3 regions of the Streptomyces sp. NPDC001606 genome follow, and region 1 is predicted to be linked to each of the others. Evidence: riboswitches for the same ligand, from Rfam matches in the RefSeq annotation. Region 1 holds a riboswitch; each other region holds the start of a gene.
The links. A riboswitch is a leader RNA that binds a small molecule or an ion and turns the genes downstream of it on or off. The one in region 1 is predicted to bind S-adenosylmethionine.

Region 1 (9,576 bases):
GTCCAGCTCGAACTCGATCCTGCCCGGGGCGTCGTAGACGTGCTCCAGGCCCTCGACCGCAGCGCCCACGGTGGTCGGCCGCGGTGTGTCGAAGGGGATGTAGCGGCCGGTGACAGCCCAGCGAGGGTCGGGGGCATAGGCGGGGGTTCCGGTGAAGCCTGTGCGCAGCGGTGCGTCGGGGTGCCGGGGGCGCACGATGTCCTGTCCGCCGCGCCGCGCGACCTCGATCACGGCGTCTCCCCAGACGGCGTTGACACCGCCGCGCTCGGGGATCACCCCGAAGTGGTGCAAGCCGTGCACCGGGGTTCCGTCGACGACCAGTTCCTCGCCGTCGTCCAGGGCTACGACGACCCCCTCGGGGCCGGTGTGCCAGGCGCCGGGCGCGTCGGGGAACCGCTGCGGCCGGTCGTCGAGCCAGTGCAGGCCGGTGACCGCCAGGAACCCGTGCGGGTCGGCGAGGCGGGCCTCCTGGGCGCGGTACCACTCCAGCCATGTCTCGGTGAAGACATGGAGGTCCGTGGGGGTGGCCTCGGTGGTCATGGGTGGTCTCCTTCGTGTCGGGCTGTGCTTCGGTGCGGTGCAGGGGTGTCAGGCGCGTCGGGGTGCCTTCGCCAAGGCGGCTGTCGGGTTGGCCTTCGTTCGACGGGGTTGTCGGGTGCGGGGCCCGACGGGCCTGCTCAGCGGGCCAATTGGCCCAGGAGTCGCCAGGTGCGTCGGCGGTCCGCTTCTCCGGCGATCTCGGTGGACGAGAACACGACCTCCGTGGCGCCGGCGTCGCGATAGCGCCGTACCTCGGCCTCGACGGTCTTCTCGTCGCCGATCACCGCCAGGTCGGCGGCCCGCCGCCCGCCCGACAGCTCGATGGCGCGGGCGTAGGACGGGAACTGCTCGTAGAACGCGAGCTTCTCGGTGGCCGTGGCCCGCACGGCGTCCACGTCGTCCGTGACGACACCGGGCACCAGCGCCACGACCCGGGGCGCCGGGCGGCCCGCGGCCTCGGCGGCCGCGTGCAGGGCGGGCACGATGTGATCCGCCAGAGCGCGCGGGCCCGCCAGGTAGGGCAGGATCCCGTCCGCCAGCGCGCCGCTGACCCGCAGCGCCTGCGGCCCCATCGCGGCGACCAGCAGGGGCACACCGCCCTCCGCGCCCGGGACCCGTGCGGGGCTCGGAGTGGTGGCCGTCAGCAGCTCGCCGTGGAAGTCGGCCGTGCCGGTCTCGAGCAACTGCCGCAGGGCGGTGAGGAATTCGCGCAGTCGGGCGATGGGCCGTTCGAAGGGCAGGCCGAAGCTGGTCTCCGTCAGCAGCTTCGTGCCCAGGGCCAGCCCGAGGTGGTAACGGCCGTGGGTTGCGGCCTGGGCGGTCTGGGCCTGGCTGGAGACCAGCAGCGGGTGCCGGCCGAAGACGGGGATCGCCGAGGTGCCGACCTGTAGCCCGGGCACTTCGCGTCCGACAATGGCCGCGAGCTGGGGTGAGTCCGCGCCGAAGGTCTGCCCGAACCAGGCCGACGTGAGCCCGAACTCCGCTGCCCCCTTGGCGAGTTGGACGGTGGCGTCGATCTGGTTGGGCGCGTCGGCCGCGTTGAGCGCTACTCCAACAGTCATGTCAGTCCAGAACGGGCGCCGGACGCAGCCGCATTCCGGTCCGCGTGTGACAGCTTCGTGTCGACCATGTGTCGTGGTCCCGGGTGCCGAGGAGCGCGCGGTGCGGTAGACCCCGCGTCCCCGCGTTCGTGTGGCTCCGGGACGAGCAGGTCGACGATGCCGTCGGGGGAGTGGGCGGCGCGGCGCCGGGCCGCGGGATGGGTGCCGTCACCGTCGATCTCCACGGCGAGGTGCAGGGCAGGGCCGGACAACGGGGTTCCTTCCGGGGAACACACGAGGACTCGCGGCGACAGGGCCACGAGTGGGACGGCCGGCGGGACGGCCGGCAGGTGTCACAGGTGTCAGATGTGTACGGAAGGACAGACCGCGGAGGAGGTACGGCAGAAGTCGACATGCCGCCGGGTGATGAGCCGCGCACCGGTGCACGCACCGCGCGGTACCGCGCCCTGTACGTGCATCAAAGCCTCCGGATGTCGGGGATCTCCTTTTCAACGTACGTCGCCTGCCCCGGCGAGTGTCAAGGTCGGACGCGGCGGAGTCACCTCCGGCCAGGTCCGGCCGGGATGTGTGCGGCACCGCGTGTCCGCAATGCAAGACCGGTCCGGACAGGCATTGACCGACCAGGTGGGCTTCTGCTGAACTCCCCTGCCATGAACCCGCGCGTGGACCTCACCCGACGGCGCCACATCGATCTGGCGCACGTCTCCAGCGCGTTTTGTTGTCGCTGACCCGTCGAGTGGTCGCCGGCGGGGGCGGGGGCGGGGGCGCGTAGTCAGCGCGCTGCGGCCCGAGGCGGGTGAATCCGCCCCTCCCGCGCTGCCTTCCCACGGGACTGGCCCAGCCATCCGCTGGTAGCTCTTCGCGCCGTACGAGCGGGGAGCCCGCCCGCGTACGCCGGCTCGGTCGCCGGGACAGCGGCCGTAGCGGTCCCGCGACCACCCGCATCTTCCTGACCGGCCCGGACGACTCCGCGTGCCGGTCGATCAGCCCTGCGCACTGTCAGCGCTCACCCAGACGTCCGGCACACCGCGGTGTGCCCGTCCGACCGAGAGGGACCTCTCATGTCTGTGTCCATCCGCAAGCTCACCGGCCGTATCGGCGCAGTCGTCGAGGGCGTCGACCTCACGGCGTCGCCGGACTTCGCGACGATCACCACCCTCCGAGACGCCCTCAACGAGCACAAGGCGATCGTGTTCGACGACGTGCGCCTCGACAACGCCGGCCAGGAACGCGTGGCCGGCTGGTTCGGCGAGCTGACGACCGCTCATCCCAACGTGCCCGCCGCGGACGGCACGACCAACGTGCTCGCCGTCGACAGCGCGACCTCCAAGGCCAACGAATGGCACACGGACGTCACCTTCGTCGTCAACCCGCCGCAGCTCACCACACTGCGGTCCGTGGTGGTCCCGCCGTACGGCGGCGAGACGCTCATCGCCAACGCCGCCGCGGCGTACCGCGATCTGCCGGAGGCGCTGCGCACCCTGGCGGACTCGCTGCGCGTCGTGCACACCAACCAGTACGACTACGCGCGCCCCCCGTCCGCGACCGCCGAACAACAGGAGTACGACCGCGTCTTCGTCTCGACGCCGTACGAGGCGGAGCACCCGGTCGTACGGGTGCACCCCCTGACGGGCGAACGCGGCCTGTTCATCGGCGGGTTCGCCAAGCGGATCGTCGGCCTGCCGAGCGGCGAGTCGGCCGATCTGCTGCGCGTCCTCCAGTCGTACGTGACGCGGCCGGAGAACATCCTGCGCTGGAAGTGGTCCCCGAACCAGCTGCTGATCTTCGACAACCGCATCACCCAGCACTACGGCGTCGACAACTACGACGACCACCCGCGCCGCCTCAACCGGGTGACGGTCGCCGGTGAGGTGCCGACCGGTGTCGACGGGCGCCGCAGCGAGCAACTCGTCGGCGACTCCTCGCACTACAGCGGTGTGCTGGCGGTGGCGGCATGACCGAGCTGGGCCTGAAGGCGCCGGCCGCCGCCGAGCGCCCGGCCGCCGGGGCGACGAGCACGCGGTCACGGGAGGTGTTCCTGCCGCGCGGCGCCCGCCGCCGGACGCCACTCAGCAGACTGCGCGAGCGCCTGCGCTGGCCGCTGGGCATCTACACGACCCCGGTCGCGGTCCTCGTCGCCTGGGAGGTACTCGCCCGGGCCGGGGTGGTGTCGAAGACGTACGCTCCTGCGCCGACCTCGGTCGTGCGGTCGGCCGTCGACCTGTGGCAGCAGGGCGTCCTCGGACCCGACCTGGCCATCTCGCTCCAGCGGGCCGGTATCGGTCTCGCCATCGGCCTGACGGCGGGCATCGTCACCGGCGTGCTCGGCGGCCTGCTGCGCAGCGGCGAGTACCTGTTCAACGGGCTCGTGCAGGTGCTCAACACGATCCCCCTCCTCGCCGTGCTGCCGCTGATGATCGTGTGGTTCGGCATCGACGAACTCACCAAGGTGCTGCTGATCTCCTTCGGCGCCGGCGTGCCGATGTACCTCAACCTGTTCGCCGCCATCCGGGGCGTCGACCAGCGGCTGATCGAGATGGCGCGCACCACGGGAGCGGGCACCTGGCGCCTGGTGACACGCGTGCTGGTGCCCGGCGCCCTGCCGGGGTTCCTGGTCGGCCTGCGGTTCTCCCTCGCGTACAGCGTCCTGGGGCTCGTCGCGGCGGAGACGGTCAACGCCGACCAGGGACTCGGCTTCCTCATCACCCAGGGACAGACGTATCTACAGACCAACCAGGTCTTCGTGGGGCTGGTCATCTACTCGCTCCTCGGACTGCTCGCCGACCAGTTCGTGCGGGCTCTCGAGCGGGTGCTGCTGCGGTGGCGCCCCGGTTATGAGGCGTCATGAGCAGCACGGCCGCAACGGAGTTCCGCCGGCGGACCGGAGTCGTCGTCGAGCAGGTGGTCCGCCGCTTCGGCGACCGGACGGTACTCGACGGCCTCGATCTCACCATCGCCGACGGTGAGTTGGTGATCCTGCTCGGCCCCTCGGGCTGCGGCAAGAGCACCCTGCTGCGTCTGCTCGCCGGCCTCGACCGGCCCGACGGCGGGCGGGTGGAGGTCCCGGCCCGGCGCGCGATCGTCTTCCAGGCCGACCGGCTGCTGCCGTGGCAGCGGGTGCTGCGCAACGTCACGCTCGGCCTGCACGGGCCCGACGCCGAACAACGGGCCCGCGACGTGCTCGCCGAGGTCGGCCTCGCAGGCCGCGAGAAGGCGTGGCCGAAGGAACTCTCCGGCGGCGAGGCCGGGCGGGTCTCCCTCGCCCGGGCATTGGTCTCGGAGCCCGAACTCGTGCTGCTCGACGAACCGTTCGCGGCGCTCGACGCCATCACCAGGCTGCGCATGCACGACCTCGTCCGCGCGCTGCGCACCAGGCACCAGGCCGCCATGCTGCTCGTCACCCACGACGTCGACGAGGCCATCGCCCTGGCGGACCGCATCGTCGTCATGAGCAACGGCCGCATCGGCTCCTCGCACGAGGTCCAGCTCCCCGCCGCCGACCGCGAAGCGAGCGTCGCCCGCGAGGAACTCCGCGCCCGGCTCCTGGAAGACCTCGGCCTCGCCGGCCGCCACTGACCTCCGCGAACACCCTCACCCGGCACAGAAAGAACGACGACCATGCGCAGAACAACCACCGGACTCATCGGCGCCCTCGGCTCGCTCACCCTGGCGGGCACCCTCGTCGCCTGCGGATCGTCGTCGTCGGACACGGCCGCGCCACTGAGCAACGCCGCCGACGCAAGCGATGCCAAGCACCCCGAGTGGAGCAAGTACACCTTCACCATCGGCGACAACGGCGGGGACGGCAGCCAGGAACTGGCCAAGGTCACGGGCGTGTTCGACAACGCCCCCTACAAGGTGAAGTTCGCCCGCTTCACCTACGGCCCGCCGCTCATCCAGGCCGCCGCCTCCGGCGACATCGACCTCGGCAGCGTCGGTGACGTACCGCCGATCACCGGTGCCGCGAAGGAGTACGGCTTCAAGATCGTCGCCGTGAACCGCTCGCTCACGCCCGACCAGGCGGTCGAGAACATCATCGTGCCCAAGGGCTCCGAGCTGAGGACGGCCGCGGACCTCAAGGGCAAGAAGATCGCCGTCCCGCAGGGCAGTTCGGCCCACGGTCTGGCCCTCAACGCCCTGAAGAGCGTCGGCCTCACCCCCAAGGACGTGAAGCTGGTCTTCCTCGACCCGGCGGCCGGCGCGACCGCGTTCAACACCGGCAAGGTGGACGCCTGGTCGATCTGGAACCCGCAGTCCGCGATCGCGGTCAAGAACGGTGCCCGGATCCTGGTGAAGGGGCTCCCGCCGATCGACCAGACGAGCAGTTACTACGTCGCCAGTGACTCCTCCCTGAAGGACAAGGCCAAGCGCGCGGCCCTCACGGACGTCCTGAAGAGGCTGTCGCGGGAGTTCGCCTGGGGCGTCAAGAACCCGGAGAAGTACGCGCAGGCCCTGTCGAAGGAGCAGGGCATCCCGCTCGCCGACGCCAAGGCCTCCCTGGCCGCCTACTCGAACCGGGTCACCCCGGTGGAGCAGCCGGACATCGCACTGGAACAGCACCTCGCCGACGCCTTCCTGGACGCGGGCCAGATCACCAAGAAGGTCGACGTCGAATCGATCACCGACAACCTCCTCCCCGCCGGTTACGACAGTTCCAAGCTCAAGGTCACCTCATGAGCGCACCGGCGAGTGCCCATGCCTGACCCCCTCCCGGAGCGACCGGAACCGACCGGGTGGCCACGGCGGGCGAGCCGCCGTCCATCGGGATGTCCGCCATGCGGGACGGACCCCTTGACGTCCGTGGCCGGCGCATCGACACTCGGTAAGGAATCCTAGCGAACAGGTAGGGAAATATGAGGCGCCTTGCTCCGGTCACCGTCCGAGTGAGCCGTTCGCCTCTGCTGACTTCCCGACGTCACATCGACCTGCTCCGCGTCTGCAGCGCGCTCGGCCGCATGGGCTGACCTGCGCAGCTGCCACGCCGACGCCTTCCACGCAACGTCGTGCCGTTCGGCGTGCCCAGGTGAGCCCCGCTCAGGGTTCCGTCGTCGTATCCCCGTAGCCCCGGCGTGCCCGGCACCGAGTGCCGGGCACGCCCTCCGGGCGAAGGAGGGGGATCCGGCCACGGGGCCCAGCCCGATGTCGCATCCGCCGCGCGTACGTCCGCGCCCGCTTTCGGGGAGAGTCATGACCGTCACCACGCCGGCCGCCCACGTTTCCGTCCGGCCCGCGCCCGCCTTCCGCGGCCGCATCGGCAGGGACGCACGCAGCGGCCACTACCCGGTGCCAGGCCGCTACCGGCTCCATCTGTCGACCGCGTGTCCCGACGGCCTGCGCATCGCCGTCACCCACACCCTGCTCGGCCTGGACGACATCTGTCCGGTCACCTTCCTGCCCGCCGTCCCCGACTGTCCCGAGGGCGGCTACTCGGCCCTGCGTCCGCTGTACGAGGCGAGCGCGCACCGCTACTCCGGTCCGGCCGCGGCGCCGGTGCTCAGCGACGGCTGGTCCGGGCGGATCGTCAGCACCCACGACCGGGACATCATGCGCGACCTCGCCCACCGCTTCGACACCTGCGCCCCCTCGCTCTACCCGTGCGACGCGGAGTCGGAGATCGAGGCCGTGGAGCAGATGTGCAGGGAGGGCATCGAGGGAGCGGCGCAGCGGGCCGGAGCCGTGGGAGCGGACACGGCGGAACGTGACATGGCACTCGCCACGCTGCTGGAGACCCTCGGCGCCCTCGACCGCTGGCTGGTCGGCCGCACCTACCTGATCCGCGACGAAGTCGCCGCCGCCGACGTCGAGTTGTGGGTCGCCCTGGTCCGGCTCGACACCGTGCACCGGCACCATCTCGACGCCGCCGCGGTCCAGCGCATCGCCGGCCACCCGGCGCTGTGGTCCTACGCCCGCCGTGTGACCGCCCACCCCGCCTTCGGCGCCCACCTCGACCTCGACGGCATCGACCGACGCCACCACGCCCAGTGCCGCGGGCTGGAGGCCGCCGGATCGGCCGTCCAGATCCTCGACTGGGCGGCACACTCGGCCCGTTAGCCGTTCCACCTGGTGGACCGGCGTTGACATACGTTCGGGCCATTGTCTTAACTACGGCCCAGAACGGTCATGAGTGTCAGCGACAAGCCCTGGCTGGCTGACCGGCAACCCTCGCACCGCGGTGGGGTGCCCCAGGTGACGACCCGGCCGATGACACATCGGTAAGCGCGAGGCCCACAGGGCCGGAACAGTGACGGTGACACCATGTACGCAGCTCCCAGAACGGCCGCACGCCGTTCCCCGGGCTGCGTACGGACGTACACGAGCCTGCTCGTCGCCGACCGCGCCGTCGATCTGCTCCGCGTCAACAGCGCGCTGTGTACCGCACCGGGCCGTGCCCGCTGTCGGGGCTGACACCTCCCCACAGCCCCCGCACTCCCTGACCGACACCGCCCGCGCGGTGTGCCGTCGCCCTTCCCACTCCCGGTCTCCCGCCGACCCGTGCGTCCCCGCACACCGGCGTGCCGCCGGGGTGTTCCCACCCAGCCGGAGCCCACCATGAGCGAACCCCCTGGCGCCACCGTCACGTTGCCCGAGGCGCCTACCGCCACCGAACCGCCCAAGGCCCTCACCGCCCAGCGAGTGCAGCCGTTGCGCAGGCCGGGACGCTGGATCGCCACCGCGGTCGTCCTGGTCCTGGTCGCCCAGTTCGCACACGGGCTGGTGACCAACCCCTTCTACCAGTGGGACCGCTGGAGCTACTGGTTCCTGCGGCCGACCATCCTCGACGGCCTGCTCATCACCCTCGAAGTCACCGCCTACAGCGCCGTGCTGGGCCTCGTCGGCGGTGTCCTGCTCGCCCTGGCCCGGCTGTCGAAGAGCCCGGTGCTGCGCGCGGTCAGCTGGACCTATGTCTGGGCGTTCCGCTCCATCCCGCTCATCGTGGTCCTGATCTTCCTCTACAACTTCAGCGCCCTGTACAAGACGTTGAGCGTCGGCATCCCCTTCGGGCCGGCCTTCTTCTCCTTCGACGAGTCGAAACTCGCCACCGACATGGTCGTCGCCGTCGTCGGCCTCAGCCTCAACGAGGCCGCCTACGCGGCCGAGGTGGTGCGCGGCGGCATCCTCTCCGTCGACCAGGGCCAGCACGAGGCGGCCGCCGCCCTCGGCCTGCCCAAGGTCTACCAGTTCCGCAGAATCGTCCTTCCGCAGGCGCTGCGCTCCATCATCCCCAACTACGTCAACCAGCTCATCGGCCTGATCAAGGGCACCTCGCTGGTCTTCTACGTCTCCCTGCTGGACCTGTTCGGCTCCGCGCAGACCATGGGCTCCACCTATCCCGGCGACATCGTGCCGCTGCTGCTCGTCGTCACCGCCTGGTACCTGATCCTGACCAGCGTCGTCTCCGTCATCCAGTTCTACGTCGAGCGGTACTACGCCCGCGGCGCCACCCGCAGCCTGCCGCCCACGCCCCTCCAGAAGCTCCGCACCGGTCTCACCGACCTGCGGGCCCGCATCCGCCGGGAGGCCGCCGTATGACCGCCAAGACCGCCGACGCGCTGGCGGACGTCGAAGCCGCCACCGTCGAGGTCCACGACGTGCACAAGTGGTACGGCACCCACCGCGTCCTGGACGGCGTCGACCTGACGGTCCGTCCGGGCGAGGTCACCGTGATCCTCGGCCCCTCCGGCTCCGGCAAGTCCACCCTGCTGCGGGTCATCAACCACCTGGAGAAGCCCGAGATCGGCCACGTCAGCATCAACGGCGAGCTGATCGGTGTGAAGCGGCAGGGCGACCGGCTGAAGGAGCTGAGCGAGCGGGCCATCCTCACCCAGCGCGGACGGATCGGGTTCGTCTTCCAGAACTTCAACCTCTTCCCGCACCTGACCGTCCTGGACAACGTGGCCGCGGCCCCCGTCGCCACCGGGCGGCTCGCCCGGGCCGAAGCCCAGGAACTGGCCCGCGAACTCCTCGGCCGGGTCGG
Region 2 (9,576 bases), on a different contig from region 1:
GGAGTTGAGGTCGTCCGCGACCCGCCGTACCTCGGCCGTGTAGTCCCGGTAGACCGCGAGGTCCTGCCGGGACGGATACGCGAAGGCGACGTGGACGACGCGTTCGCGCCACTCGGGGTGGTCCTCCAGCAGCTGCCCGTACGCCAGCAGCCCGCGCACGATGTTCTTGGACAGCTCGGTGCGGTCGACGCGCACGATGGTGCGGCGGCCGGCGCCGATCTCTTCCCGGAGCGCCGCCATCCGCTCCTCGACGTCCGGTTCGTGCGCCCGCTTGCGCAGGAAGTCCGCGTCCGCGCCGAGCCCGTGCACCCCGATCTCCGTGCCGGCCGGCACCCCGCCCGGCAGCACCGCCCGCGCGCAGGCGGCGAACGCGTCCGCCCAGCGGTGGGTCAGGAACGCCACCCGGTCCGCGCCGAGCATGCCGCGGAGCAGCTGCTCGCGGATGTCGTCCGGCAGCAGCGCGAAGTACTCCGGCGGCGCCCACGGCGTGTGCGAGAAGTGACCGATGCGCAGGTCGGGGCGGAGCGCGCGGAGCATGCCCGGCACCAGGCACAGGTGGTAGTCCTGCACCAGCACCGCCGCGCCCTCGGCCGCCTCCTCGGCCAGCGCCTCGGCGAACGCCCGGTTGTAGGCCTCGTACGACGCCCACTGCCGCCGGAACTCCGCGTCGAAGACGGGCTCCATCGGGGTCTGGTACAGCATGTGGTGGACGAACCAGAGCACCGAGTTGGCGATGCCGTTGTACGCGTCGGCGAACACGACCGGATCGATGTCGAGCATGCGGACCAGCTGCCCGCCGGTCGCGTCCACCGGCAGCCGCCGCCCGTCGTGGGACCGCCGTACCGCCTCGCGGTCCGCGTCGCTCAGCGCGGCGCACACCCACACCGCCTGCGCGCTCGGCCCGATCGCCGACAGCCCGGAGACCAGCCCGCCGCCGCCACGTCTGGCGTCCAGCGAGCCGTCCTCGCGCACCTGATACGAAACGGGGCCGCGATTGGACGCGACCAGCACCTCAGCACCGTGCGTGGAAGACATACGCCTCAACCTAGCCCGGCCCGGAACCGCTCAAACGTACGGCCCGCCCGGTACGGCCGCCGTATACGACGGCCCCGGTCGTTCACGCCACCTTGCGCTCGGCGTACTCCGCGATCTCCACCATCGGCGGCCGCTCCTCGGTGTCCACCGAGTAGGTGCGCGGTTCGAAGCCGTCCGCGCCCCGCTCGAACTGGGTGAGCGAGGGGCGGACCAGATGGCCGCGGGCGAGGCGGAGCTGCGCGGTGCGGTAGATGGCCGCCGCCATCCGGCCGAGCGCCTGCCCGTCCTGGTGCCGGTGCTTGCGCACCCCCAGGTCCACCTGGGCCAGCGCGTCCAGCCCCACCAGGTGCAGCGAGTCCACCAGCATGCCCAGTTCCACGCCGTACCCGACGGGGAAGGGCAGCTGCTCCAGCAGCGAGCGGCGGGCCGCGTACTCGCCGCCCAGCGGCTGCACGAACCCGGCCAGCTGCGGCCAGTGCATGTTGAGCAGCGGGCGGGCCATCAGCTCGGTGACCCGGCCGCCCTGCCCGGTGGCACCGGCGAGCGGACGGTCGTACATGCCCTTGACCAGGTCCACGTCCGGCTCGGTGAGCAGCGGGCCGACCAGCCCGGTGACGAAGTCGGAGGAGAAGTCCCGCAGGTCCGCGTCGATGAAGCAGACGAGGTCCCCGTGGGTGACCAGGAGGGAGCGCCACAGCACCTCGCCCTTGCCGGGGACGGCCGGGATGCGGGGCAGGATCGCGTCGCGGTGCACGACCCGGGCGCCGGCGGCCGCCGCGACCCTGGAGGTGCCGTCGGTGGAGCCGGAGTCCACGACGACGATCTCGTCGACGAGCGGGACCTGTTCGACGAGGTCGTGCCGGATCACGGCGACGATCTCGCCGACCGTCGCCTCCTCGTTGAGCGCGGGCAGGACGACGCTGATCGTCTGGCCGGTGCGCTGCTTGGCGGCCAGTATCCGGTGGAGCGGGCGATCGGCCACGGACCAGGAGCGGGTGGCCAGCCAGCGCTCGACTTCTTCCAGCACGGTCTGCGGCTCCTCACTGTTCGTGATCACACGAGGTGCGCTGTGTGATCCATCTCGCGGTTCGGACGTCTATCTCAACTGTCCTGGCCTTCGGTTACAGTCTTGAACAACGCCGATGACCATCGCATGTCGGGGTGTCAAGCGGCGTTGACAATCGCATACAGCTCATCCAGAGGGGCAGAGGGAAACGGCCCGATGAAGCCCCGGCAACCCTCCAGTCGGTCTCGTTCTCCATATCGAGGCTCCCGGCTAGGGAAGGTGCCAAATCCGTCTCACGGCGAGATGCGCCGTGGGGAAGATGAGGAGAAAGGGCCTCGCCTCACATGGCTGCGCAGACAGTTGAAACCCCCCTCGATTCCGCCGTCGACCTCGGTCCCGCCTCGGCCCTGAGCTGTCGCGAGTGCGGTCACCGCGTTCCGCTCGGCCCGGTCTTCGCCTGCGAGGAGTGTTTCGGCCCGCTGGAGATCGCCTACGACTTCTCCGGTCACGACCCCGAGGAACTGCGCCGGACGATCGAGTCGGGTCCCGCGAACATCTGGCGGTACGCGCCGCTGCTGCCCGTCCCCGCCGACGTGGCCGACAAGCCGAACCTCAACCCGGGCTGGACCAAGCTCGTCAAGGCGGACAACCTCGCCGGTGAGCTGGGCGTGACCGGCGGTCTGTACGTGAAGGACGACTCCGGCAACCCGACGCACTCCTTCAAGGACCGGGTCGTCGCCCAGGCCCTGGAGGCGGCGCGCGCCTTCGGCTTCACCACCCTGTCCTGCTCCTCGACCGGCAACCTGGCCGGTGCCGTCGGCGCCGCCGCCGCCCGGGCCGGCTTCCGCTCGTGCGTGTTCATCCCGCACGACCTGGAGCAGGGCAAGGTCGTCATGGCCGCGGTCTACGGCGGCGAGCTGGTCGGCATCGAGGGCAACTACGACGATGTGAACCGCTTCTGCTCCGAGCTGATCGGCGACCCGGCCGGCGAGGGCTGGGGCTTCGTCAACGTCAACCTGCGCCCGTACTACGCCGAGGGCTCCAAGACGCTCGCGTACGAGATCTGCGAGCAGCTCGGCTGGCGGCTGCCCGACCAGATCGTGGTGCCGATCGCCTCCGGCTCCCAGCTCACCAAGATCGACAAGGGTCTCCAGGAGCTGATCAAGCTCGGTCTGGTCGAGGACCGGCCGTACAAGATCTTCGGCGCCCAGGCGGAGGGCTGCTCCCCGGTGTCGACCGCCTTCAAGGCCGGGCACGATGTCGTACGGCCGCAGAAGCCGAACACGATCGCCAAGTCCCTCGCCATCGGCAACCCGGCCGACGGGCCGTACGTCCTGGACATCGCCCGGCGCACCGGCGGTGCGGTGGAGGACGTCACGGACGAGGAGGTCGTGGACGCCATCAAGCTGCTGGCCCGCACGGAGGGCATCTTCGCGGAGACGGCGGGCGGGGTGACCGTCGGCGTCACCCGCAAGCTGCTCGAGGCGGGTCTGCTGGACCCGGCGAAGACCACGGTCGTGCTGAACACCGGCGACGGCCTGAAGACCCTGGACGCGGTGGCCGGCACCGGTCTGACCGCGACCATCCGCCCCACCCTGGACTCCTTCCGAGAGGCTGGCCTCGCATGAGCGTGACCGTTCGCATCCCCACCATCCTGCGCACCTACACCGGCGGTCAGGCCGAGGTGCCCGCCGAGGGGGCGACCCTCGCCGAGGTCATCGCGGACCTGGAGAAGAACCACACGGGCATCGCCGCTCGAGTCCTGGACGACCAGGGCAAGCTGCGCCGGTTCGTGAACGTGTACGTCAACGACGACGACGTCCGTTTCGAGCAGGGCCTTCAGACGGCCACCCCGGACGGCGCGGGCATCTCCATCATCCCGGCCGTCGCCGGCGGCTGAGCATTAACCCGGTAACCGACGGTAGCCGGGATTACCGAGCGTTTATCGAATGGCCCCTTCCGCGATAGAAGCGGAAGGGGCCATTCAGTGTGATTGAGCGCGATAGAGTTGGGGAACCGGGTTGCGGGCCTACAGGTCGCGAGCCCCGGAATGGCGCCGCCCGCACGACAAGAAGTAGCCAAAGTGTGCGTGTTTTATGCGGCTTTCGTTCCCTTTGTGTAGCCCGACTTGCCCTGAATTCGCCCTGATTCTTGGCACATTCCGGATCGGGTGCGTCCAGATTTCTCGTCCGATTGACCTGTTGCAGACGGCAGTTGGACAGATACATTCAGCCGCGGTCGACGCGTTCCGGCGCACGCCCCCGACCGATTTGGGGGGTGAGGTCTGACCCGGGTCCGCGAAGTGTGGATCTGTGCAAGGGCCAGTAATAGGGGAGTTAGGCATGGCTCAGGGCACCGTCAAGTGGTTCAACGCGGAGAAGGGGTACGGCTTCATCGCGGTCGACGGTGGTGCGGACGTCTTCGTCCACTACAGCGCGATTCAGATGGACGGCTACCGCACCCTGGAAGAGGGCCAGCGGGTCGAGTTCGAGATCTCGCAGGGCCAGAAGGGTCCGCAGGCCGACATGGTTCGCGTCACCGCCTGAACGTAAAGCAAGCGTTCTTCGACGAAGGGCCCGCACCTCCCGGGGTGCGGGCCCTTCGCCGTGCCTGTGCGTGTGTGTGCCTGCGCGTGCGCCTGTGCCTGCGCTTGTGCGCGTGCCCGTGCCCGCGCCCCGGGGGCCGCATGCGCCCGTTCGCCCGGGGCGGAGACTCCTCGCCGGACCGTGGGAGGCGCTTGCACTCGACCATGCCGAGTGCTAATCATTGGCGTTAGCACTCTGAAGGTGAGAGTGACAAAGAAGGACCGGGTCGGTGAGGCCGCGGACCGGGTGGGGCAAGGAACCACAGGTCGGCTGGCCGTCCGTCGCGGGCGCGGGCGCGGTCCGAAGGAATCACCCCCAGTCCTGGAGGGACCACTTCACATGGCCAAGATCATCGCGTTCGACGAGGAGGCGCGGCGCGGCCTCGAGCGCGGCATGAACCAGCTCGCGGACGCCGTCAAGGTGACGCTCGGCCCCAAGGGTCGCAACGTCGTCCTCGAGAAGAAGTGGGGCGCCCCCACGATCACCAACGATGGTGTCTCCATCGCCAAGGAGATCGAGCTCGAGGACCCGTACGAGAAGATCGGCGCCGAGCTGGTCAAGGAAGTCGCCAAGAAGACGGACGACGTCGCCGGTGACGGTACGACCACCGCGACCGTTCTCGCCCAGGCCCTGGTCAAGGAAGGCCTGCGCAACGTCGCCGCCGGCGCCAACCCGATGGCCCTGAAGCGCGGTATCGAGAAGGCCGTCGAGGCCGTCTCCGCCGCCCTCCTGGAGCAGGCGAAGGACGTCGAGACCAAGGAGCAGATCGCCTCCACCGCGTCCATCTCCGCCGCCGACACCCAGATCGGCGAGCTGATCGCCGAGGCCATGGACAAGGTCGGCAAGGAAGGCGTCATCACCGTCGAGGAGAGCAACACCTTCGGTCTGGAGCTGGAGCTCACCGAGGGCATGCGCTTCGACAAGGGCTACATCTCCGCCTACTTCGCGACCGACATGGAGCGCATGGAGGCGGTGCTCGAGGACCCGTACATCCTCATCGCCAACTCCAAGATCTCCTCGGTCAAGGACCTGCTCCCGCTCCTGGAGAAGGTCATGCAGTCGGGCAAGCCGCTGCTGATCATCGCCGAGGACGTCGAGGGCGAGGCCCTGTCGACCCTGGTCGTCAACAAGATCCGCGGCACCTTCAAGTCCGTCGCCGTCAAGGCCCCGGGCTTCGGCGACCGCCGCAAGGCCATGCTCGGCGACATCGCGATCCTCACGGGCGGCGAGGTCATCTCCGAGGAGGTCGGCCTCAAGCTGGAGAACGCCACGCTGGACCTGCTGGGCAAGGCCCGCAAGGTCGTCATCACCAAGGACGAGACCACGATCGTCGACGGTGCCGGCGCCAGCGAGCAGGTCGCGGGCCGCGTGAACCAGATCCGCGCCGAGATCGAGAACAGCGACTCGGACTACGACCGCGAGAAGCTCCAGGAGCGCCTGGCCAAGCTCGCGGGCGGCGTGGCCGTCATCAAGGCCGGTGCCGCCACCGAGGTGGAGCTCAAGGAGCGCAAGCACCGCATCGAGGACGCCGTCCGCAACGCGAAGGCCGCCGTCGAGGAGGGCATCGTCGCCGGTGGTGGCGTGGCCCTGCTCCAGGCCTCCCAGGTCTTCGAGAAGCTGGAGCTGGAGGGTGACGAGGCGACCGGCGCCAACGCCGTGCGCATCGCGCTCGAGGCCCCGCTGAAGCAGATCGCCGTCAACGCCGGCCTCGAGGGCGGTGTCGTGGTGGAGAAGGTGCGCAACCTGACCCCGGGCCACGGCCTGAACGCCGCGACCGGCGAGTACGTCGACCTGGTCGCCGAGGGCATCATCGACCCGGCGAAGGTGACCCGTTCCGCGCTGCAGAACGCCGCCTCCATCGCCGCGCTGTTCCTCACCACCGAGGCCGTCATCGCCGACAAGCCGGAGAAGGCCGCTGCGCCGGCCGGCGGCGGCATGCCGGGCGGTGACATGGACTTCTGATCCCTCGCGGATCACCTGTCCTTCGACGAGGGCGGTACCACCGGCTTCCCGGCCGGGGGTACCGCCCTCGGGCGTTCCCCCGGGCCGCCCCCGCTCAACAACCGGCCCGCGGCCCGGAAGGTACGGCGGTACGCCTGCGGCGACACCCCGATCGCGGCGTGCAGATGCTGCCGCAGCGAGGCGGGCGTCCCGAACCCGGCCTTCCCGGCGATCTGCTCGACGGGCAGGTCGCTGGACTCCAGCAGTTCCCGCGCCCGCAGCACCCGCTGCTGGATCAGCCACCGCCCCGGGCTCATCCCCACCTCGTCCTGGAACCGGCGGGCGAACGTCCGCAGGCTCATCCGGGCGTGCCCGGCGAGGTCGGCCAGCGTCAGCGGCTCGTCCAGTCGCCGCAGCGCCCACTCGCGGGTCGCCGCGGTTCCGGCCGCGGACGGCTCCGGCACCGGCTGTTCGATGTACTGCGCCTGCCCGCCGTCCCGCCACGGCGGCACCACGCACCGGCGCGCGACCCGGTTCGCCACCTCGCTGCCGTGGTCCTTGCGGACGAGGTGCAGGCACACATCCACGCCGGACGCGGCTCCGGCCGAGGTGAGGATGTCGCCGTCGTCGATGAACAGCACGTCGGCGTCCAGGTTCACCTGGGGAAACGCCGCGCGGAAGCGGTCCGCCAGCCGCCAGTGGGTGGTCGCGGTACGGCCGTCGAGCAGCCCGGCCGCGGCGAGCGTGAAGGCGCCGGTGCAGATGGACACGATCCGCGCCCCGGCCGGGACCAGAGCGAGCGCGTCCGCGACGGCGTCCGACAGCCGGACCGTGTCGGGTGCCGAGGTGTACGGCGGGACGACCACCGTGTCCGCGGTGGCCAGGGCGTCCGGCCCGTGGTCGGGAGTGATCCGGAAGTCCGCCGACGTCCGCACCGGTCGGCCGTCGGCCGTGCAGGTCACCACCTCGTAGCGGCCTTCCGCGGTGCCGAAGACACGCTGCGGGATTCCGAGTTCGAACGGATAGACCCCGTCGAGCGCGAGCACGACGACACGATGAGCAGCAGGGAGCGACTGTGCCGGCGACATGGCACGATCCTATCGATAGTTGTCATTCCTGCCACTCCTGTCGAGGTGCCCGTCCGCCGCAGACTGGGCCGCATGAACGACATCACCACCATGCGTGCGATCAGCCAGGACGTCATCGGCGGCCCCGAGGTGCTCAAGGAGGTCCGGCTGCCCCGGCCGACGCCCGGCCCCGGGGAGATCCTCGTCCGGGTGCGCGCCGCCGGGGTCAACCCCACCGACTGGAAGCACAGCAGCGTGCCCGGGCTGTTCCTCGGCGAGCCGCCGTTCGTCCTCGGCTGGGACGTCTCCGGCGAGGTCACGGCGACCGGCCCCGGCGTCACCCTCTTCAAGCCGGGCGACGAGGTCTTCGGCATGCTGCCGTACCCCTACGGGGCGGGCTCGCACGCCGAGTACGTCACGGGCCCGGCCCGCGCCTTCGCGCCCAAGCCGGCCGAGCTGGACCACGTCCAGGCCGGTGCCCTGCCGCTCGCCGCGCTCACCGCCTGGCAGGCCCTGATCGACACCGCGCACCTCGAAGCCGGGCAGCGGGTGCTGATCCACGCGGCCGCCGGGGGCGTCGGCCACCTCGCCGTCCAGATCGCCAAGGCGCACGGCGCGTACGTCATCGGTACGGCGAGCGCACCCAAGCACGACTTCGTCCGCTCGCTGGGCGCCGACGAGGTCATCGACTACCGCACCACGGACCCCGCCGAGGCCGTCCGCGACGCCGACATCGTCCTCGACGCCCAGGGCAACGACCACGCCCTCCACTCCCTGCGCAGCCTGCGCCCGGGCGGCATCCTGGTCTCCCTCCGCCTGGACGACGCCATCCCGGCGCTCCTCCAGGAGGCGACCAGGCTCGGTGTCCGCGCGGAGGTCATGCTGGTCCAGGACGACCACACCGGCATGAAGGCCATCGCCCACCTCGCCGCCGAGGGCCGCCTGCGCCCCGAGATCGCCGCCACCTTCGAACTGGCGGACGCGGCAAAGGCCCACACCCTGGGCGACACGGGCCACACGACGGGCAAGCTGGTGCTGACGGTGAACTGAGCCACCGGCTACGGCATGCGCGCCCGCACCATGAGCGTGCCCACGTCGGCGGGGTCGGGAGCTTCCAGCACCTGGGCGTCGACGTCCGTGAAGCCGTTCCGCTTGAGCAGGTCGGCCCAGGTCTGCGGACCGTAGTTCCACCGCAGGACGGTGAGTTTGCGCCCCGCCAGCCCGTTGCCGTACATCGCCTGGGGACCGTAGTGGCCCTCGATGGGCTCGGCCTGGCTGAAAGCGAGAACACCACCGGGGTTGAGCCTTTTCGCGATGAGCGGGATGAGGTCGTCCGGGTCCGTGAACCAGACGGCACCCCATACGGAGAAGATCGCGTCGTACGTCGTCCCGGTGCTCGCCAGATAGGCACACGCCTCGGCGTGCACCAGGGTCAGCCGGTCCACTCCGTGCCACCACCCGCGGGCCCGTTCGACCTGGACCGAGGAGAAGTCCAGCGCGGTCACGTCGATGCCCTTGCGGGCCAGGAAGACGGCCTCCTTCCCTTCCGCGGAGCCAAGCTCCAGTGCGGTGCGCGGTCGGCCCAGGAAGTCGTCGCCGGGACCGTGGCCGGGATACTGGGTCCACTCGAACGAGTCGGCCGGCGGAGCAGAAGGCTCGCCATCTCCCTTGTGGGGCTTGTACGCGTCCCAGTACTCGGGGAGGTTCTGCGACGAGCGGGGCATGCGACTCCTCGAAGGGTGCGGGGCGAAGCGTCAGTCAGGCTGGACACCGTACCCATCGCGGCCGCATGATCACTGCCGGATGCCTCCCATTCATCCGCCCGTGCGGCGGGGCGGCGTACGAGGGGCTCGGAAGCGCCGGACGGCGCCCCCGAGCCGGGGCAAGGGGGCCTCAGTGGCAGTCCTCGCCGGGGCGGCACGGGCCACACTTCGCGTAGTCC
Region 3 (9,576 bases), on a different contig from region 1:
AGGGCGAGACGGTGGAGGAGATCACCGGGCTGGTGGACGCGCTGTACCGGCACGCCACCGTCATCGAGGTGTCCGGGAACACCGTCGACATCGTCGGAACGGGCGGGGACGGCGCCAAGACCGTCAACATCTCCACGATGTCCTCGATCGTCATCGCCGGTACCGGCGCCAAGGTCGTCAAGCACGGCAACCGGGCCGCTTCCTCGGCCTCCGGCGCGTCCGATGTGCTGGAGGCGCTCGGCGTCAACCTGGACCTGGCGCCGAAGCGGGTGGCCGAGGTCGCCGAGGAGGCCGGCATCACCTACTGCGCCGCGGTGAAGTTCCATCCGGCGCTGCGTCATGTGGCCGCCGCACGCGGCCAGTTGGGGATCCGCACGGTCTTCAACGCGCTCGGCCCGCTGGCCAACCCGGCCCGGGTCAAGGCGCAGGCCGTCGGTGTCGCCGACCCCCGGATGGCCCCGATCATGGCCGGCGTCTTCGCCGCCCGTGGTCACTCGTCCCTGGTCTTCCGCGGCGACGACGGGCTCGACGAGCTGACGACCACGGCCACCTCGCGGGTGTGGGTGGTACGCGACGGCAAGGTGACCGAGGAGGCCTTCGACCCGCGGGACGTGGGGCTGGAACTGGTACCCGTCGAGGCGCTGCGCGGGGCGGACGCCACCTACAACGCGGGTGTCGCGCGGCGGCTGCTGGACGGCGAGAAGGGACCCGTGCGGGACGCCGTGCTGCTGAACTCCGCGGCCGCGCTGGTCGCCCTGGAGCCGGGCCCGGGGTCCCTGGCGGAGCAGCTGCGGGACGGGATGGAGCGCGCGGCCGAGTCGATCGACTCCGGGGCGGCGGGCCGGCTCCTGAAGCGCTGGGTCGCGGCCACCAACGCCTGACGTCCGCCCGGCGGGGCGGCCGTACAAGTCGCCCCGCACTGCGGGAAATTGGCGTCAGATCTTGATCAGCCGGCCGGGTCGGGGGATATGCTAGCGTCAAGTGCATTCCCTCGTGGTGATGTGTGTGCCTCCGCTTTGTCCGGAGCACGCATCTGAACGGGGACAACGAAGGGATGACGGGGGCATGGATGAGGGACAGCTGTACCCAGCCATGGAATAGGAATCCGACGCCGCCGGACCGTCGATTACGTCCGGTCCATACCTGAGCCGACTCGGCTCCGCACCGTTTTTATGCGACTCCGCGCGTGATGCGCGTGTCTTCACCACCGGGCGGCACCGACCGCCCCGAAAAGCGCCGGAACATTCTCACCGGCCCTTGCTCTGCCCATTCCGGCCTTCTCGACGGCCGTCACATCCGCAGACCGAACCGGTAACCGCACCCAGCACGGGTGCGGAACAGGCCTGCGCACTCTGGCGACACCCTCTCCTCCCTCGTCGGCAACCCCTCGGACGTGCCGTCGACGCACACCCGCACTTGTTCGCGCCAGCGCATTCAGCAAAAGGAGAACACGGTGACCAACTTGATGCTTCTGCCCGACGGCATGCGCCGCTGGTCCATCGAAAACGGTGTCTCCCTCGACGAGGGCTACAAGGCGATGGCGGACAAGCTCGAAGAGTTCATCGGCTGGACCCGGGAGGAGGGCATCAAGACCCTCTACATCACGACGTCCTCGGTGAAGAACTTCAACCGCCCCGAGGCCGCGGTGACGACGTTCCTCGACGCGTTCGACGACCTGGCCCAGCGCGTCCACGGCAGCTGCAACTTCGCGTACTCCGGCTCCCTGGACCTGGTGCCGGAACGCTACCTCGAATCGCTCGAGACGATGCGGAAGGCGTCGGACGCCGACTCGGACTTCACGGTCCACTACATCCTCGGAATGTCCCTCTCCCGCGAGGTCATCGGGATCTTCAACAAGCTCAACGGGAAGATCCCGGTCATGACCGAGGAGATCCTGGCCAGCAACGCGTACGTCCCGGAACAGGTCGACTTCGTCATACGCACCGGCGGCGCCGTCCGTATGTCGTCCTTCTTCCCGCTGATGTCCCCGTACGCCGAGCTGTACTTCTCCCCGCTGCTGTTCCCGGACGTCACGCGGGCCGACTTCGACGCCGCGATGAAGGACCTCCGCAACCGCGAGCGCCGCTACGGCGGCTACCCGGAGTCCGGCATGCCCGAGTCGAGCTGACGGCACGGCCGACGGCCTCGGCATGCCTCGCCGGCATGCCGAGGTCCCGATATGCGGACAGGAGTTGCGGCGCGGCGATCAGCTCCGTTACGTTCCTGTCCAGGTCATGAGCGACAGCCACAAGGCCCCGGCCGGCTGTCCGGCAACCCTCCGTCCGTGGCGGGGTGCCCCGGGTGAGGACCAGGTCGTAGGCAGCGAGGTCTACGGCAAGCGCGGACCCCTCGCACGCTGAGTCGAAGCGTGGACCAGGGGTCCTGGTCGTCGAGGAGTCTTCCGTGAGCAAGCGAATGCGTTAGGGCCGCCGAGCCCCGCCTCCGCGCACCCTTTTCCCCTTTCTCCGTGCTTGAGCGACCTCTGCTCGCGCGGTGATCCCACACGCCTCACGGGAGTTCCGCCATGTCCGTCTCCACCGCTGCCGCCGACCAGTCCGTTTGTGCCCCTCTGCCGGTTCTGGGGCGGGATGTCACCGTTCCGCTGGTCACCGGCGGCGAGGTCACCTACGCGGCCCTCGACTACGCGGCCAGCGCCCCCGCCCTCCAGCGCGTCTGGGACGACGTCGCCGCCTACGCCCCCTACTACGGCAGCGTCCACCGCGGCGCCGGCTACCTCTCCCAGCTCTCCACCGACCTCTTCGAGAACGCCCGCCGCACGGTCTCCGACTTCCTCGGCTGCCGCCCCGGCGACCAGGTGGTCTTCACCCGCTCCACCACCGACTCGCTGAACCTGCTGGCCCGCGCGCTGCCCGCCGGCTGCCAGGTCTTCGTCTTCGAGACCGAGCACCACGCCTCCCTGCTGCCCTGGCAGGACACCCGGGTCACCTACCTCGACGCCCCGCGCACCCCGCGGCAGGCGGTCGAGACCCTGGAGCGGGCGCTCGCCGGCCGCGAGCCCCACGGCCCGGCCCTGGTCTGTGTGACCGGCGCCTCCAACGTCACCGGCGAGCTGTGGCCGGTGCGCGAGCTGGCCGCCGCCGCGCACGCGCACGGCGCCCGGATCGTCGTGGACGCCGCCCAGCTCGTCCCGCACCAGCCGGTGGACGTCCGCGACCTCGACGTCGACTGGATCGCCTTCTCCGGACACAAGCTGTACGCGCCGTTCGGCTCCGGCGTCCTGGCCGGCCGCGCGGACTGGCTGCGCGCGGCCGAGCCGTACCTCGCGGGCGGCGGCGCCAGCCGCACGGTCACCCGGCGCCCGGACGGCGGGGTGGAGGTGGCGTGGCACGAGAGCGCGGCCCGGCACGAGGCCGGCTCGCCGAACGTCATCGGCGCCTACTCCATCGCGTCGGCGTGCAAGGCGCTCACCGAGGCCGGCTGGGACACCCTGGTCGCCCGTGAGCAGCATCTGATCCGCCGGGTGCGCGAGGGGCTCGCCGAGATCCCCGAGGTACGGATCCTCTCCCTGTTCGGCGACGACGCCCCGCGCGTCGGGGTGATCTCCTTCGTGGTCGACGGCTGGAACAGCTCCCACTTCGCCGCCGCCCTCTCCGCGGAGTACGGCATCGGCGTCCGCGACGGCCTGTTCTGCGCCCACCCCCTGGTCCGCACGCTGCTGGGCAGCGACCCGCAGACCCAGGGCGAGTGCGGTGCGCCGGAGGCGGCCCCGGGCGAGAAGTCCCTCAACGCCGTGCGCGTCAGCTTCGGCGCGGGCACCCCCGACGAGCACGTCGACCGGTTCGTGAGCGCGGTCCGGGAACTGGTCAGGGACGGTGCCAAGTGGACGTACCGCACGGAGGACGGCCGCTGCGTGCCGGCGGTGTGAGGGGCCGTACCTCCCGGTGAGGCGGTGTCCGGACGGTCAGGAGTCGAGGCCGATCGCGAACGCCGCCTCGAGGTCGTGCTGCGAGTAGGTACGGAACGCCACATGCGTGTCCGTGCCCTCCACGCCGGGGATCTTGCTGATCCGGCCCGGGATCACCTCGGCGAGGTCCTCGTGCTCCCGCACCCTGACCATCGCGATCAGGTCGTAGGTCCCCGTCACGGAGAACACCTCGCTCACCGAGTCCAGCGAAGCGATCTGCTCCGCGATCTCGGGGATCCGGTCCACGCTGGTCTTGATCAGGACGATCGCGGTGATCACGGCTGCTTCTCTCCCTCGGGCGCCTGGGCAGGGGCGGCTTTCACTCTATCCGTACGGCCGTAACGCACCCACGCGTAGCCGAAGCCCAGCCCGAAGCCCACCAGGTGCGCCAGATACGCCACCCCGGGGCCCTGTCCCGCCCGCCCCGCCGAGAGCCACTGGAGCGCCGCCCAGAACGGCAGCACGACCCAGGCCGGGAACCGTACCGGCAGGAAGAGAAGGAACGGCAGAAGACTGGTCACGCGCGCCCGCGGGAACAGGTAGAGGAAGGCGCCGAGGACCGCCGAGATCGCCCCGGAGGCACCCACCAGCGACTGCTCCGAGGCGGCGTTGGCGGCCGCGTAACCGAGCAGGGCCAGGTAGCCGCAGCCGACGTAGAAGAGTGTGTACTCCACCCGGCCCATCCGCTCCTCGGTCATCGCGCCGAAGACGAAGAGGAAGAGCATGTTGCCGAGCAGATGCACCCAGCTCCCGTGCACGAACAGCGCGGTGAGCGGGGTGAGCGCCGCCCTCGGCACGCCCTCGAACAGCTCGGCCGGGACCACGCCCCAGCGGTGGAAGTACACGCGCTGCGCGGCGAGCAGGGACTCCCCGGAGCCGTACGCCCCGGTGAGCCCGGAGGCCGGGCCCAGCACGAAGATCACACAGCACAGGGCGATGAGGGTGTAGGTCATCGGTGCCGATGTGTTCCGGACCGCCCTCAGGGTCCGGCCCGCCGTGCTCCAGTTGCCGATCATGGACACAGAGCATGACGTAAGGGGACGCAAGGGGATAGACCGCCTCGCCGCCGTGAACGGACGGGCGGCGAGTCCCCGGCAGGCCGTAGGGTTACGGCCACACGGGTCCGCCCCCCGGGCGCGGACCGACCCGAGAAGGAAGCGAACAGCCACGATGACGGTTCCCCTGCCGACCGCCACGACGCGTTGGCGCTGCACCCTGTGCGGCAACCTCACCCGGTTCGACGTGACCCGTTCCTCGAAGGTGGTGGAGTACGTCCACCTCGACCTGGCGGGTGAGCCGAAGGTGGAGGAGCGCGAGGTGGTCAGTGAGACCATCGAGTCGGTGCGCTGCCGTTGGTGCAACGCGGTGGACCAGGTGGAACTCGTGGACAGGCCGGGCGCCGACTCCTGAGCGGAGCGGCCCCGGGTACAGCGGACGGCTTAGGGGTGTGACGGATGGTGGAGACCGCAGGCGGGGGGCCGGAAGACGGCACCGCTGAGGTGCTTGACCGTCCGCTGCCCGACGGCGTGCGCCGCAGGGTCGTACAGATCGTCTCGGACGGCTTCGGCGGGCTGACCGTGGCGGAACTGCCCGCGCAGCTGCGGCAGTATGCCCGGTTCGCCCCCAACCGCCGGGCGAAGTTCGCCGGGAACGCCATGGCGGCGGCGCTGGAGACCGATCCGCTGTTCCGGCAGCGCATCGGGGAGAAGTTCAGAGAGGCGCATCCGGAACTCTCCGGCGCCCTGGACTCCGGCTCGCCGCCCCCGGCCGCGGACCCGCTCGATGTGGCGGCCGCGGCCTATGTACTGCGCCCCGCGGGCTGGGTGAAGCTGGTCACCGCGGCCGGCGAGGAGGCCCAGCGCGCGGACGCCGAGCGCGCCGACGAGGAGAGCCGGGCGGAGCTGGAGCGGCTGCGCGCCGAGCTGGCCCAGGCCCGCGAGCACACCCGGGCGGAGACCGAACGGCTGCGCGCGGAGCTGGAGTCGGCGAAGAAGGAAGCGGAATCGCTTCAGCGCAAGCTGCGGGCCGCGCTCAGCGACGTCAAGCGGGGCGAGGCCGCGCTGCGCAAGGTGCAGGCCGAGATGGAGGCCGTACGCGCCGAAGGGCAGACGCAGCTGTCGGCCGCCGAGAGCGAGTCCCGGCGGCTCAAGGCGCGCCTCGGCGAGGCGGAGGCCGCGCTGGAGGCGACCCGCCGGGCCGCCCGCGAGGGCCGCAGCGTGGAGGACATGCGGGTACGGCTGCTGCTGGACACCCTGCTGGACGCGACCCAGGGGCTGCGGCGCGAACTCGCCCTGCCGCCGGTCTCGGTGCGCCCGGCGGAGACGGTGGACGCGGTGGAGCCGGGCCGGATGACCCCCAAGGACATCGCGGCCCGCGCCCTGTCCGAGCACGACCCGGCCATCCTCGACCAGCTGCTCGCGCTGCCGCAGGCGCATCTGGTGGTCGACGGCTACAACGTCACCAAGACCGGCTATCCGCAGATGCCGCTGGAGAAGCAGCGGCTCCGGCTGCTCGGCCAGCTCTCGGCGCTCGCCGCGCAGACCGGCGCCGAGGTGACCTGTGTCTTCGACGGCGCCGAACTGGCCGCGCCGGTGCTGCTCGCGCCGCCGCGCGGCGTCCGTGTGCTGTTCTCGAAGCCGGGGATCACCGCCGACGAGCTGATCCGGCAGCTGGTGCGCGCGGAGCCGCCGGGCCGTCCGGTCATCGTCGCCTCCACCGACCGCGAGGTGGCCGACGGGGTCGCCAGGGCGGGTGCCCGTCCCGTCGCCTCTGCGGTGCTTCTGAAGCGACTGTCCTGAACGCCCAACGGGCCTAGCTAATGCCCGAATTGGCCGCATCGTCACGCAACGTAGCGTCAATCGCGCCTCACCCCGTGTGAGTTATGGGCAAAGAATGACTTGCGTGATGCGATTTTCTGCTGTGAGGATTTGAACTGATCACAGCTGGGTCACTAGGGTCTGGGCTCGAACCTCCGAACGGGTGATCACTCACAAGAAGGAGTTCGTCCTCAGTGGCGTCCCACCGTCGACCCAAGCAGCCGAGCCGCACCCGCGTGACCGTGCTCACCACCGCCGCAGCCGCTGCCGTCGCGCTCAGCGCGAACGCCGCCAACGCCGCGCCCAGCGAGAAGCTCAGCAAGGACGAGGTCAAGGCAAAGGTCGACAAGCTCTACGAGCAGGCCGAGCAGGCCACCGAGAAGTACAACGGCGCCCAGGAGAAGCAGCAGAAGCTGCAAAAGGAAATCTCCACCATCCAGGACAACGTCGCCCGCGGCCAGCAGGAGCTGAACAAGCTGCGCGACGGCCTGGGTTCGCTGGCCACGGCCCAGTACCGCTCCGGCGGCATCGACCCCTCGGTCCAGCTCTTCCTCTCCTCGAACCCGGACGACTACCTCGACAAGGCGTCCACCCTCGACCAGTTGAGCAGTCAGCAGGTCGACGCGCTGAAGAAGATCCAGGACAAACAGCGCGAACTCGCCCAGGAGCGGGCGGAGGCGAGCGACAAGCTCAAGGACCTCTCCGCCACCCGCACCGAACTGGGCAAGAAGAAGAAGGAAGTCCAGGGCAAGCTCGCCGAGGCGCAGAAGCTCCTCAACACCCTGACGGCCAAGGAGAAGCAGGAGCTGGCGCAGAAGCAGCAGCGCGCCGACCGCTCCTCCACCCAGCGGGTCGACATGGGGAACAAGGACACCCCGCCGGCCTCCGGCCGCGCCGGCGCCGCGTTCTCCGCCGCCCAGAGCAAGATCGGCTCGCCGTACGTCTACGGCGCCTCCGGTCCCTCCTCCTTCGACTGCTCGGGCCTGACCTCCTGGGCCTACGCGCAGGCCGGTGTCTCCATCCCGCGCACCTCGGAGGAGCAGGCGAACATCGGCACCCGCATCTACAGCATCAACGACCTCCAGGTCGGCGACCTGGTCTTCTTCTACGGCGACATCCACCACGTCGGCCTGTACGCCGGCAACGGCATGGTGCTGCACGCCCCGCACACCGGTGCCGTGGTCCGCTACGAGGCCATGTCGGACATGCCGTTCCAGTTCGGCGTTCGCGTCTGACCCGCGGTCCGACCCGCGAAACGTCCACCGCCCGAGGGCGCCCGAACGGGCGAATCCCCGGGACCGGAACTGACTCCACGCCCCGCCGGTGACCTGCGTCAGCGGCGGGGCGCGACCGTATGCGGGCCGAAGACGGCGCACGAGGTCTTTGGCCGGAGCCCTTCCGCACGGCTACTGTCTGCCGCGTTTCCCCGGCGCCGGGGCCTCCCCGTCCCCAGGCGCCGGGGAACGGTATCTGTCCGTGAACAGAAGGACTGCCGTGGGGTCCCACCGTCGTCGCCTTGCACCATCCGGATTCGACCGGGGCGCCGCCGCCCTGTGCGTACTCTCCGCCGCGGCCGCCGCGTTCGGCGCCGTACCGGCGCAGGCGGCGCCGCACGGCGACGCCCGTGCCGAGGTGGACCGGCTGTACCAGCAGGCCGAACAGGCGACCCAGGCCTTCGACAAGGCCACCGAGCGCGAGGACACGCTGCGCCGCGAGGTGAGCGACGCGCAGGACCGCATCGCCCGCCGGCAGCAGCAGGTCAACTCCCTGCGCGAACAGCTCGGTTCGCTGGCCGGCGCGCAGTACCGGGCGGGCGGCATCGACCCCGCGGTGGCGCTGCTCTTCTCCGACGACCCGCAGGACTACCTCGACAAGGCGTCCACCCTCGACCGCATCGGCAGCCAACAGGCCGGCCGGCTCAAGGAGCTGCGGTCCGCGCTGCGCGACCTCGCCCAGGAGCGCGCCGAGGCCGCCGGGAAGCTCGGTGAACTGGAGCGCAGCCGCAAGGCGGTCGCCGCGCACAAGAAGACCGTGGAGGGCAAGCTCGCCGCGGCCCGGCGGCTGCTGAACGCGCTGCCGCCGGCCGCCCGCGCCGCCTACGACCGGGCCTCGCGCTCCGACGACGCCGGCCGCGCCGATCTGTCCGGCATGCCCGGCGCGGCGGACCTGCCGGACCTGACCGGCGCCGTCGCTCCCGACGCCCGCGCCGCCGCCGCGGTGGCCGCCGCGCAGTCCGCCCTCGGCCGGCCCTATGTGTGGGGCGCGAACGGCCCCTCCGGCTTCGACTGCTCGGGTCTGATGCAGTGGTCGTACGCACACGCCGGAGTGCACCTGCCGCGCACCTCGCAGGAGCAGCGGTTCGCCGGCCGGCAGGTCCCGCTCTCCCAGGCCCGCCCGGGAGACCTGGTCGTCTACCGCGCCGACGCCAGCCATGTGGCGATGTACGTCGGCAACGGCCAGGTCATCCACGCCCCCTACCCGGGCGCGCGGGTCCGGTACGACCCGGTGAACATGATGCCGGTCTCCTCGGTGACCCGGCCGTGAGACCGGTTCCCCGGCCGTGGCCCCGGGGGTGCCCTTTACGATCGGCAAATGGCTGGTCGTAGACGGGTGCGGAGTGCCGCGGCGGTGGCGGCCTGTCTGCTGGCCGTACCCCTCGCCGGGTGCGGCGGGCGGACGGGTGCCGACTCCGCGCGGGCGGAGGTGCAGCGGGTCCTGGACCGGCGCGCGGCGGCGCTGCTCGGCCACGACGAACCGGCCTACGGCGCCACCGGCACCCGGACCGAGTACACCAGGCTGCGCGCCCTTCCGCTCGCCTCCTGGGCCTACACGGTC

Region 2: it holds a riboswitch for S-adenosylmethionine, as region 1 does, so the genes downstream of both, thrC (threonine synthase) here and ACWCV9_RS00210 (amino acid ABC transporter permease) in region 1, are expected to answer to the same signal.
Region 3: it holds a riboswitch for S-adenosylmethionine, as region 1 does, so the genes downstream of both, ACWCV9_RS10795 (aminotransferase class V-fold PLP-dependent enzyme) here and ACWCV9_RS00210 (amino acid ABC transporter permease) in region 1, are expected to answer to the same signal.

What each region holds. Positions count from the first base shown of each region.
Region 1 covers NZ_JBSFHC010000001.1:37,981-47,556, reverse strand. Annotated here, with positions in the region: gene ACWCV9_RS00250 (DUF1684 domain-containing protein) at 1-540, opposite strand, end outside; gene ACWCV9_RS00245 (LLM class F420-dependent oxidoreductase) at 678-1,601, opposite strand; gene ACWCV9_RS00240 (TauD/TfdA dioxygenase family protein) at 2,663-3,559, shown strand; gene ACWCV9_RS00235 (ABC transporter permease) at 3,556-4,449, shown strand; gene ACWCV9_RS00230 (ABC transporter ATP-binding protein) at 4,446-5,177, shown strand; gene ACWCV9_RS00225 (aliphatic sulfonate ABC transporter substrate-binding protein) at 5,220-6,278, shown strand; gene ACWCV9_RS00220 (putative leader peptide) at 6,455-6,565, shown strand; gene ACWCV9_RS00215 (glutathione S-transferase family protein) at 6,789-7,652, shown strand; SAM riboswitch class IV at 7,718-7,826, shown strand; gene ACWCV9_RS00210 (amino acid ABC transporter permease) at 8,151-9,131, shown strand; gene ACWCV9_RS00205 (amino acid ABC transporter ATP-binding protein) at 9,128-9,576, shown strand, end outside.
Region 2 covers NZ_JBSFHC010000019.1:134,995-144,570, forward strand. Annotated here, with positions in the region: gene ACWCV9_RS29395 (alpha,alpha-trehalose-phosphate synthase (UDP-forming)) at 1-1,035, opposite strand, end outside; gene ACWCV9_RS29400 (glucosyl-3-phosphoglycerate synthase) at 1,118-2,062, opposite strand; SAM riboswitch class I at 2,225-2,367, shown strand; gene thrC (threonine synthase) at 2,386-3,669, shown strand; gene ACWCV9_RS29410 (MoaD/ThiS family protein) at 3,666-3,941, shown strand; gene ACWCV9_RS29415 (cold-shock protein) at 4,384-4,587, shown strand; gene groL (chaperonin GroEL) at 4,966-6,588, shown strand; gene ACWCV9_RS29425 (GlxA family transcriptional regulator) at 6,600-7,655, opposite strand; gene ACWCV9_RS29430 (NADP-dependent oxidoreductase) at 7,728-8,684, shown strand; gene ACWCV9_RS29435 (class I SAM-dependent methyltransferase) at 8,693-9,358, opposite strand; gene ACWCV9_RS29440 (glycine-rich domain-containing protein) at 9,528-9,576, opposite strand, start outside.
Region 3 covers NZ_JBSFHC010000004.1:230,463-240,038, forward strand. Annotated here, with positions in the region: gene trpD (anthranilate phosphoribosyltransferase) at 1-881, shown strand, start outside; gene ACWCV9_RS10790 (undecaprenyl diphosphate synthase family protein) at 1,454-2,128, shown strand; SAM riboswitch class IV at 2,231-2,347, shown strand; gene ACWCV9_RS10795 (aminotransferase class V-fold PLP-dependent enzyme) at 2,525-3,886, shown strand; gene ACWCV9_RS10800 (Lrp/AsnC family transcriptional regulator) at 3,923-4,204, opposite strand; gene ACWCV9_RS10805 (rhomboid family intramembrane serine protease) at 4,201-4,941, opposite strand; gene ACWCV9_RS10810 (hypothetical protein) at 5,096-5,335, shown strand; gene ACWCV9_RS10815 (NYN domain-containing protein) at 5,380-6,723, shown strand; gene ACWCV9_RS10820 (NlpC/P60 family protein) at 6,936-7,976, shown strand; gene ACWCV9_RS10825 (NlpC/P60 family protein) at 8,236-9,285, shown strand; gene ACWCV9_RS10830 (hypothetical protein) at 9,334-9,576, shown strand, end outside.